3 regions of the Effusibacillus sp. SKA8 genome follow, and region 1 is predicted to be linked to each of the others. Evidence: riboswitches for the same ligand, from Rfam matches in the RefSeq annotation. Region 1 holds a riboswitch; each other region holds the start of a gene.
What was found. Region 1 has a riboswitch for S-adenosylmethionine ahead of metH (methionine synthase). Riboswitches for the same ligand answer to the same signal wherever they lie in the genome.
Positions count from the first base shown of each region.

Region 2: another riboswitch for S-adenosylmethionine. It lies ahead of AC4ED1_RS01390 (trans-sulfuration enzyme family protein); the one in region 1 lies ahead of metH (methionine synthase).
Region 3: another riboswitch for S-adenosylmethionine. It lies ahead of metX (homoserine O-acetyltransferase MetX); the one in region 1 lies ahead of metH (methionine synthase).

Region 1 is NZ_JBZCSF010000005.1:149,735-153,069, forward strand. Features, by position in the region: gene metH (methionine synthase) at 1-1,948, opposite strand, end outside; SAM riboswitch class I at 2,042-2,143, opposite strand; gene AC4ED1_RS06300 (hypothetical protein) at 2,588-3,335, opposite strand, start outside.
Region 2 is NZ_JBZCSF010000001.1:268,551-271,885, reverse strand. Features, by position in the region: gene AC4ED1_RS01400 (Glu/Leu/Phe/Val family dehydrogenase) at 1-48, opposite strand, end outside; gene AC4ED1_RS01395 (trans-sulfuration enzyme family protein) at 171-1,310, opposite strand; gene AC4ED1_RS01390 (trans-sulfuration enzyme family protein) at 1,307-2,467, opposite strand; SAM riboswitch class I at 2,621-2,757, opposite strand; gene AC4ED1_RS01385 (MFS transporter) at 2,999-3,335, shown strand, end outside.
Region 3 is NZ_JBZCSF010000004.1:140,930-144,264, reverse strand. Features, by position in the region: gene AC4ED1_RS05440 (succinate dehydrogenase cytochrome b558 subunit) at 1-513, opposite strand, end outside; gene metX (homoserine O-acetyltransferase MetX) at 856-1,950, opposite strand; SAM riboswitch class I at 2,038-2,163, opposite strand; gene AC4ED1_RS05430 (aspartate kinase) at 2,361-3,335, opposite strand, start outside.

The sequences.
Region 1 (3,335 bases):
TCAGGCCTTCCTTTGTCCCCTCGACCACATAATTCGCCAAGCGTTCTTCCAAAGTCAGATTGGAGACTTCTTTCACCTTGGCGGCTTTCTTGTCGCGATAGAAAGCGGTAAATTCCGCCAATGTCCGATCGTTGGTGTGAAAAAGCAAATCCTCCGCCATCCGCCGCTCCTCTTCCGGAATCGAAGCGTAGCGTTCCAGCTTTTCCGTGTTGACAATCGCGTAATCGAGCCCCGCCTTGGTGCAATGATACAGAAAGACGGCGTTCAACACTTCGCGTCCCGCCGGCGGCAGCCCGAACGACACGTTGGAGATGCCGAGAATCGTGCCGCATTGGGGGAACGTTTCTTTGATCAAACGAATCCCCTCGACCGTTTCCAGAGCGGAACCGATATACTGTTCATCCCCCGTCCCGACCGGAAACACAAGCGGGTCAAAAATAATGTCCTGCGGATGGATCCCGTACTTGTTGACAAGCAGGTCGTAAGAGCGTTTCGCGACTTCCAGTTTGCGCTCGCGGGTAACCGCCATTCCCTGTTCGTCAATCGTGCCCACCACGACGGCCGCTCCGTATCGGAGGATCAACGGAGCGACTTCCGCAAACCTTTTTTCCCCCTCCTCCAGATTGATCGAGTTGATAATCGCCTTTCCCTGCGAATGTTTCAACCCCAACTCGATCACGTTCGAATCGGTCGAATCGATCATCAGAGGCACTTTAACCTTCTTGACGACAAAGTGCAGAAACTTCTCCATGTCCGCGTATTCGTCCCGGTCCGGATCCGCCAGGCAGATATCGATGATGTGCGCCCCTTTTTTGACCTGCGTGCGCGCGATCTCCGAAGCGTCTTCATACCGGCCTTCCGCGATCAGCATGCGGAATTTCTTTGAGCCGATGACGTTTGTCCGCTCTCCCACCATCAGCGGGCGGTTGTCCGCTTCCAGATATACCGTCTCAATCCCGGAAACGGCCGGAAGATGGCCGCCGGCCGCTTGCCGCGGCTTGAAGTCTTTCAGAGCCTCAGCCAGCGCCCGGATATGATCGGGCGTCGTGCCGCAGCAGCCGCCCGCGATGTTCAACCAGCCGAGCTCCGCAAACCCGGCCATTTTTTTCGCCAGCCCCTGCGGCGACTCGTGATAATGGCCGTTCTCGTCGGGCAGCCCCGCGTTCGGATAGCAGCTGACTCCGCACTGCGCCAGTCCGGACAGGGTGCGCAAATGGTCGCGCATGAATTCCGGACCGGTTGCACAGTTCAGCCCGACGGTGATCGGGTTCAAATGTTCCAGCGAGATATAGAAAGACTCGATATTTTGACCGGCAAGCGTCGTTCCCATCGGCTCGATCGTTCCTGACAGCATCAAAGGGAGTTCGACGCCCAGTTCTTCAAAGGCTTGCTTGATTCCGATGCTCGCCGCTTTGACGTTCAGCGTGTCTTGGGCGGTTTCCAGCAGCAGCACGTCAACGCCGCCCCGGATCAACGCTTTTGCTTGCTGCCGGTAATTTTCCGCCAACTCGTCAAAAGTGGTGCCGCCTGTCACCGACAGCGTCTTGGTTGTCGGGCCCATCGCTCCCGCAACAAAACGCGGCCATTCGGGAGTGGACCATTTTCTCGCCGCTTCCACCGCTAGCTTCGCAGCGGCCAGGTTGATTTCGTCCGCGCGGTCCTGCAGATTGTATTCGGCCAGTACGAGACGGGTGGAGCCGAATGTGTTGGTTTCGATGATGTCGGCTCCCGCTTCCAGGTATTTTTCGTGAATCCCCCGGATCACGTCTGGGCGGGTGAGGTTCAAATACTCGTTGCAGCCCTCGTATTCTTCGCCGCCGAAATCCTCCGCCGTCAAACCCGCCTGCTGAATCATCGTTCCCATGGCGCCGTCGAGAATCAAGATCTTCTTTTGCATTTGCGCCACCAACGGATGCTGTTGGTACGCCTTGGTTGCCGTTGTGCTCATGTCGGTTCCCCTTCCCGCGATATCCAAAAACAGGGCGTGCGTAATACAAAAGCCCTCTCCTGATAGAGAGGACTGTATGCTCGAATGCCGCTCCTCCTATCTTCCAGAACTCGTTCTGCTGGAATTAGCACCGTGTGCGCACACCGGTTGCTGTGGTTTCACCGGGCCAGATCCCTCCACCACTCTGGATAGAAGTATGAAAATCGTTTTCGATTTTCTATTTAGTTTGCATGAAATCGGAGAGCCTGTCAAGGCGCCGCCCGCAATCCACTCATGTGTTGTTTGGAGCCGGGGGATGTTGTTCGTCGTAATCACTCAGTGTGTTCCGCAAATATGGCTATTCCGAAAAAATTGGAGGTCAGTTCCAACTCTGCCGATGGTATCGAATACTTTCACCGGATCCCGGTGTCCATTGTATTCATAAATACATACCGGGTTTAGTGTCTGGCGGCATCCAGAATTCTTTTCAGAGAGATCTTCTGCGGGCGTGTAACCATACACCGCTTTATTTCCTTTTGCGTCGACCACTCCATCAGATGTCCGCCCGGATCTTCAGTTCCGTCACCGCCTCCGCCGAGTCGATGTAAAGCGCAGGAGATTAGGAACTGGTGACGAGGCTTTTATAACCATCAAACAACATTACTTTTTCATGTATACAATCGGCAAATTCTTAAAACCTTGCCTCCACTGTTCAATTGTCTTAGGTAACTTTGTTTTGTAGGAATTATCATTTGTGTAGTACTTAACTTGTTTATCATCAATGAGAGCAGCCCAAAACTTCCCTTTAGAATCAGACATGACAATTGCTTCCATAATGGTGTACAATCCCTTGACTGAACCTGATTTTACAGTTGCATCAAAATCATCTAAGTTTTTGGGTTCGGAAATTAATTTGAATCTCTCTATAAATAAATCATAATCATCTCCAACTAGTTCTTTAAATTTTTGATCTTGGTCATAGTTTTCAAAAACACCAAGCTTTACTAAGTCGATCTTGTTTTCTTTTTCTACACTTTTTTGATAAGTTCCATCAAAAGTAACTCCCATACCAACGTATGATAAACATCCCTGGTTTTGATCAACTTTTATAGCTTCACCTGTTAAATTAAACGTAATCGTGCAATTATTTCCGGATTCATAAATGGCTGTATTTCCTTTTTTAGTGGCAGTACCTTTTATCTTGCCCGTATTTCCACCACTCGAAGCTTCAATTACAAAGTCAAAACCACCAGCATTTTCGTTTGTTATTACTATTTTGGCGCTATTGAAATCTCCGGAACGAGTCCACGTTCCCGACCAAACCGGCTGGGCTACATCCTTAGGATCAACTTGTTTTTCTACCTTAGGATCAACCTGTTTTTCTGTCTTGCTTTCCGTAACCGCTATT
Region 2 (3,335 bases), on a different contig from region 1:
TACGTTCAAAGTCTCCCCTTGATTTTTCGCGCCGATTTGAATGCTCATCTTTTGACCACCTTTTTGCAAACAGTTAAAACAACGACATGCAAAAATAGTATAACCCGCCGCCTTTTAATATGAAAGCATGTCTTGCCAAAAATTCACGCTTCTTTTTTTGCTATCCGTAGCTATATTCCCTTGAGAGCCTGTTCGATATCCCCGATCAGGTCATCCGGATTTTCCAAGCCGACCGACAGCCGGAGCAGCCCGTCGGTGATTCCCCTCTTTTTCCGTTCGTCTTCCGGCATCGACGCGTGGGACATCCTGGCCGGATAAGATAAGATGCTCTCGACGGCGCCAAGGCTGACCGCAAACAGAGGAAGTTTCAGTTTCTCGACAAAGCGCCGCACCTGTCCGGCATCCGCCAGCTCAAAGGACAGAACCGCTCCGGGACCGTCCGCTTGCCGCATGTGAACTTCCCTGCCCGGATGATCAACGAGTCCGGGGTAATAAACCCGTTTTATTTTCGGGTGCTGCGCCAGATAATCCGCAACCGCGACCGCCGTTTCCTGGCTTTGCTTCATCCGGACCGGCAAGGTCTTGATCCCCCGCATCAGCAACCAGCAATCGTGGGGTCCCAAAACGGCGCCAAATCCGTTTTGAATGAGATAAATTTCGTTTGCCAGCGCCTCGTCCCGCACCGTCACCAGCCCGGCCACAACGTCCGAATGGCCGCCCAAAAATTTCGTCCCCGAATGAACCACCACATCGATTCCCAACTGGTGCGGCCGCTGCAAATAGGGAGACATGAAAGTATTGTCGGCGATGGTCAACACCCCTTTGCTCCTGGCGATAGCCGCAGCCCGCTTTAAATCGGTAATCCGCAGCGTCGGGTTTGAGGGGGTTTCCAGCAGCAGTGCCTTTGTGTCCGGGCGAATCGCGGCCTCAATCTGATCCGGGTCCGTCGCGTCGACAAAAGTCGTTTCAATCCCCAACCGCGAAAAAACCCGCGTCAAAGCGCGAAACGTTCCCCCGTAAATATCTTCGCCCGCCACAATATGCGATCCGGAAGACAAGGTAAGCAGGGCTCCGGTAATCGCGGCCATGCCGGAAGCAAAGGCAAAACCGTAGTTGGCCTCTTCAAGCCGGGCGATGATCTGCTCAAGCGCTTGCCGGGTGGGATTGCCGGAGCGGGCGTAATCGAATTCCGGCGCCGCGTCCCAATCGGCCTGATGAAAAGTCGAAGCTTGGTAAATCGGAACGCTGGATGCGCCGGTATTAGCGTCGATTTCAACGCCGGTGTGAACCGCCAAAGTGTCAAATTTCACTTGACAGCCACCCCGCTTCCGGCAGTTTCCAAAGCTTGCGCCAAATCTTCAATGATGTCCTCATGGTGCTCGATTCCGACGGAGAGACGCAGCAACCTGTCGGTGACTCCATAAGCTTCCCGGACTTCTTTCGGGATGTCAAAATGGGTTTGCCGCGCCGGATAGGTGATCAAGGATTCAACGCCGCCAAGGCTTTCCGCAAACGTGACCATTTTGACATTGGCAAGCAGCGGTTCGACCATCCTTTCATCCGCCACTTCGAAAGACAGCATGCCGCCATAACCGGACGATTGCCGTTCGTGAACGGATTTGCCCGGGTGACCGGGCAACCCCGGATAGTACACCCGAGTCACTTGCGGATGGCGGGACAACCATTCGGCGACTAAACGCGCATTTTCCTGATGCTTCTCCATCCGCAAGGCCAGCGTTTTCATCCCGCGAATCATCAGCCAGCAATCCTGCGGCCCCAGAACCGCTCCGATCGAATTTTGCAAAAAGAACAGCTTTTCGCCAAGCTCCTCATCCTTTACAACCGCCAGACCGCACAAGACGTCATTGTGACCGCCGAGGTATTTGGTGCCGGAATGCACGACAATATCCGCCCCCAGTTCCAACGGTCGCTGCAAATAAGGAGTCATGAACGTGTTGTCGACAATCGTGAGCAGTCCATGCTTGCGGGCAATGGCGGAACAACCGGCGATATCCGTGATTTTCATTGTCGGATTGGTCGGTGTTTCGATAAACAGCGCTTTTGTGTTTGCCTGCACGGCGGTTTCCACTGCCGCCAGGTCGCCGGTGTCGACATAGGTAACCGCAATGCCGTACCGGCGCAAAATTTGTTCCAACAGCCTGTAAGTCCCGCCGTACAGATCGTTTGACGCGATCAAATGATCTCCCGGTCCGAACAGCCCGGACAGGCAACTGATGGCCGCCATGCCGGAAGCAAACGCAAACCCCCTCTGCCCGTTCTCCAGTTTCGCAATCGCATTCTCTAAAACTTTGCGGGTGGGATTCGAGGTTCTTGTGTAATCGAATCCCGTGCTTTGTCCCAATGCGGGATGGGAAAATGTCGCCGAATGATGCACCGGCAGCGAAACGGCTCCCGTTGCCGGATCTTGACGGTTTCCAGCCTGCGCCAACCGCGTTTCAATCCGCATCTCAATTCCTCCCTTAAAACAAAACATGGATGTTTTACTCCGCGTTGGCCGCACAGATGCGGACGTTCTTGGCGGAGTGAGTTCGTAGCGGAGTGATTTAACAAAAAAAGTCTTTCTCCAAAGAGAAAGACCGGATGATTTCAGCAAGTCCTCCTCTTATCTGTCAGGAAAACATCCTGCAGGAATTAGCACCACAAATTCTGGCTTCGGTTTGAAAATCGTCCCCGAAAGACAAAATTCAGGTTGCCGGGCTTCATCGGGCCAGTCCCTCCGCCAACTCTGGATAAGAGCCATGAAATTTTTCAATTCCCGTTATAGAATACACTTTACTATGATTTATTCCGGTTCGTCAAGAGCAAACATTGCAGAGCAAACATTGCAGAGCAAACATTGCAAACAAACATTGCAAACAAACATTGCACGCTTGCGGGCAAAACATCGCCGCACGCGGATGGCTTGACAACAACTGCCTGCATCAACAAACAGACCGGGGACACACTACTTGTACAAAGAAGAAAGGACTGAAACAGAATGTCGCAAACGGCATCCGGCAGTTCCAAGCTTTCACTGCCGCCATTGATCGCTTTGGCAAGCGTTCCGCTGATTATGGTACTGGGGAACTCGATGTTGATCCCCATTCTCCCGACGATCCAGCAAGAACTTCACATATCCAAATTTCAAGCGAGTCTGGTTATCACTTTGTTTTCCATACCAGCCGGAATCATCATCCCGTTAGCCGGTTTTCTTTCCGACCGTTACAGCCGCAAAATTGTCATCATTCCCGCATTGATCCTGTACGCCCTGGGCGGCCTCATTGCGGGGCTGGCGGCATGGTTGCTGGCCAAACCGTTTACGGTTATCATGGCGG
Region 3 (3,335 bases), on a different contig from region 1:
ACGAGGACCCACCGTTACACCCCAATGGATCAAGAAGCCCCAAAGACCGTTTACAAAGTGGAATGCCGACGCTACGACACCGACAATCATAAACCAGAACGTAAACGGACTATCGACGAGATGTTTCACCATATCAAAGCTGGGGGCATTGCCGCTGAAACGGGTTGTCCATAAATGGTATGCCACGAAGATAAACGTGATGACCCCCGTTATGCGCTGCCAGACGAACATATGGTTCCTGAACCAGGTATACTGGCCGTTGTTATATCCGGCAGTGAACGCGATGTACATGCCATAAACCCCATGATATAAAAGCGGCAAGAAAACAAACAAAAATTCGATTGCCGTTAAGAATGGCAGAGTGCGAATATCCGCCACCGCATGGTTAAAATTGTCCGCTCCTCTTGTCGCTTTGGCATTGGTAAACAGGTGAAAAACCAAGAAAAGGCCGACAGGCAGAACGCCTGTCAAAGAATGCAGACGTCGAAACCAAAAATCTTTTTGTTGTGACACTTGAGTCTGGTCCTCCCTTCCATAATCGACGCTTTGGGCGTCCGTCTCTTGCGGCATGCAATTTCTTTCACATGCCATTTTAGACTTTTCTCTGGTGTATGCCCCCTTATGTAATAAAGATGAAAGCCGACTACGTAAAGAAGGGTAACCGCTTTCTTCGGTTACCATTCTTCACTGAATAGCCGTTCACTCTATCGAAAATTGTCGCATTTATTTAAGATTGTGTCAAGATTGTTACAGGGGCATTTTCCCAAAAAACATCCGGTTTGGGGAACAATCCTCCGCTTTTCTTTGACAATTGGGACAAATCTGGCAGAGGACGCTTTTTTTGTCGTGTAGGAATCATTTTTTCTCCAAAAATTCCCCCACCCACTCGTTCATGATTTCAAATTCGATCAAGAACGCGTCATGTCCGTGAATCGAATGCATCTCCCGGTATACGACGTCCTTGCCTTTCGCTTTCAGCCGCTCGGCGGTTTGAAAAAGTACGCGGGCCGGAAACAAGAAGTCGGAGTCGATTCCGATCATCAACGAACGGGCCTGAATGCGGTCCAATACTTTGCCGTAATCTCCCCGCCCCCTCGCCACGTCGTGCAGGTCCATCGATTTCAACAGATACAAGTACGAATTGGCATCAAACCGCTGCACCAGTTTCGTTCCCTGGTAGTGCAGGTACTTTTCGACTTGAAACCGGGATTCCATCCCGAAAGGATCTTCCGTCGGAACCATCGACAGACCGAAACGTTCCTCGTACAGCTCAAAACTGCGATATGTGATCATGCCAACCTGCCGGGCGAGATTCAAACCCTTTTCCGGAAACGTCCGGCCGTAGTAATCCCCGTTGCACCAATCGGGGTCGTTGCAGATCGCCTGCCGCATCACATTGTTGTAAGCGATCCCCATCGACGAAAAACGGTCGCAGGTCGCAATCGGGATATACGTTTCAAGCATGTCGGGGAATGTCACCGCCCATTCAAACACCTGCATCCCGCCCATGGAACCGCCGATCACGGAATACAGCCGGTCGATGCCGAGGCTTTTGACAAGGTGATATTGCGCCTGCACCATGTCCCGGATGGTGACGGTCGGGAAGCGCATCCCGTAAGGCCGCCCGTCCGCCGGATTGACCGACGCGGGACCGGTCGATCCGTAGCAGCCGCCAAGCACATTCGCGCAAATGATAAAATAGCGGTTGGTGTCCAACGCTTTTCCGGGGCCGATCAACCCGTCCCACCAGCCGGGATTTCCAGCCGTGCTACCCGCGTGGGAATCGCCGGTCAACGCGTGACAGACCAAAATCGCATTGTCTTTGGCGGCATTCAACGCTCCAAAGGTCTCATAGGCAAGAACCGCGCCGGATAACAGCTTTCCGCTTTGCAGCACCATGTCCGGCAGCCTGTATTCTTTTTTGATTCCCTCTTCAATTCGAACCGCCATGCGATCACCCCGCACTTGACTTCTCCCCAAAAATAAAACCATAAATGAAAAACCCCCTGAGAGGGGGTCACAAATTCTGTTCGCCGCCTCTTATCTTTCAGAATCGATCGATCCTGCAGGAATTGGCACCAAGAACCCTGCCGCGCAAAGTCGGTTACGGATTCCGGTTGCCGGGCTTCATCGGGCCAGTCCCTCCGCCGCTCTGGATAAGAGTCAAAACCGCTTTATTCGTTTGAATTTGAAATGAGTGTATCACGCGTCACGGGAATCGTCAAGACGCGGAACAACAGACAGACGGAACAATAGACGCGGAACCCGCCAGACTGCCTGCTGCCAGGCGTGTGTGGCCAAGCCACCAGGTTTGCGGCCATCGCATGAACGCAAATGCAATTCGCTATCAAGCTGTTTTGTCATTTCGCCACGGTGGCCGCTTCCATCGCATCCAGGCCAAAGGAGGTATGGAGGGCCCGCACCGCTTTCTCGACATCGGCCGCGTCAATCACGCAGGACACTTTGATCTCCGAGGTGCTGACCATCTTGATGGACATGCCGCTTTCAATCAGAGCCTGAAACATCTGGGCCGCCACACCCGGATTGCTGATCATGCCGGCGCCGACAATCGACACTTTGGCCAGGTCTTCCTCGCAAACGATCCCTTTCGCGCCCAACCGGGGCTGCAATGCACCGAGCACATCCATCGCCCGGGGCAAATCGTCTTTCGTCACCGTAAACGAAATATCGCTGCAATCGTTATGAACGACGCTTTGCACGATAATGTCCACATTGACGTTTTCTTTTGCCAGCGATTGGAAGATCACCTGCAGGTTGTCCTGCCGGTTTGGAACGCCGACCAGCGCCACCTTCGCCACATTCAGATCGTGTGCAATACCGCGTACTACAATCCCTTTTTCCATAGCTGCCTCCTCTTTGACAAGCGTTCCCGGATTCGGTGTGAAACTCGACCGCACCATCAGCGGAACCTGATATTGTTTCGCATATTCAACCGCCCGCGGATGCAGCACCGCGGCGCCCAAATTCGCCAACTCCAGCATTTCGTCATACGAAATTTCAGGAATCTTGCGCGCAAACTTGACGACACGCGGGTCGGTGGAGTAAACCCCTTCCACGTCCGTATAGATTTCGCACAGATCCGCCTTCAGAGCGGCCGCCAACGCAACGGCCGTGGTATCGGACCCGCCGCGCCCCAGCGTCGTGATGTCCCCGCCCTCGGTTATCCCCTGGAAACCGGCCACGACGACGATTCTGCCCTTTTCCAGTTCGGCGGCAATGCGTGACGGATCCATATCGGTAATACGCGCTTTGCTGTGTACCGCCTCCGTCCGGATGCCCGCCTGCCAGCCGGTAAAGGACACGCTGTCTTTGCC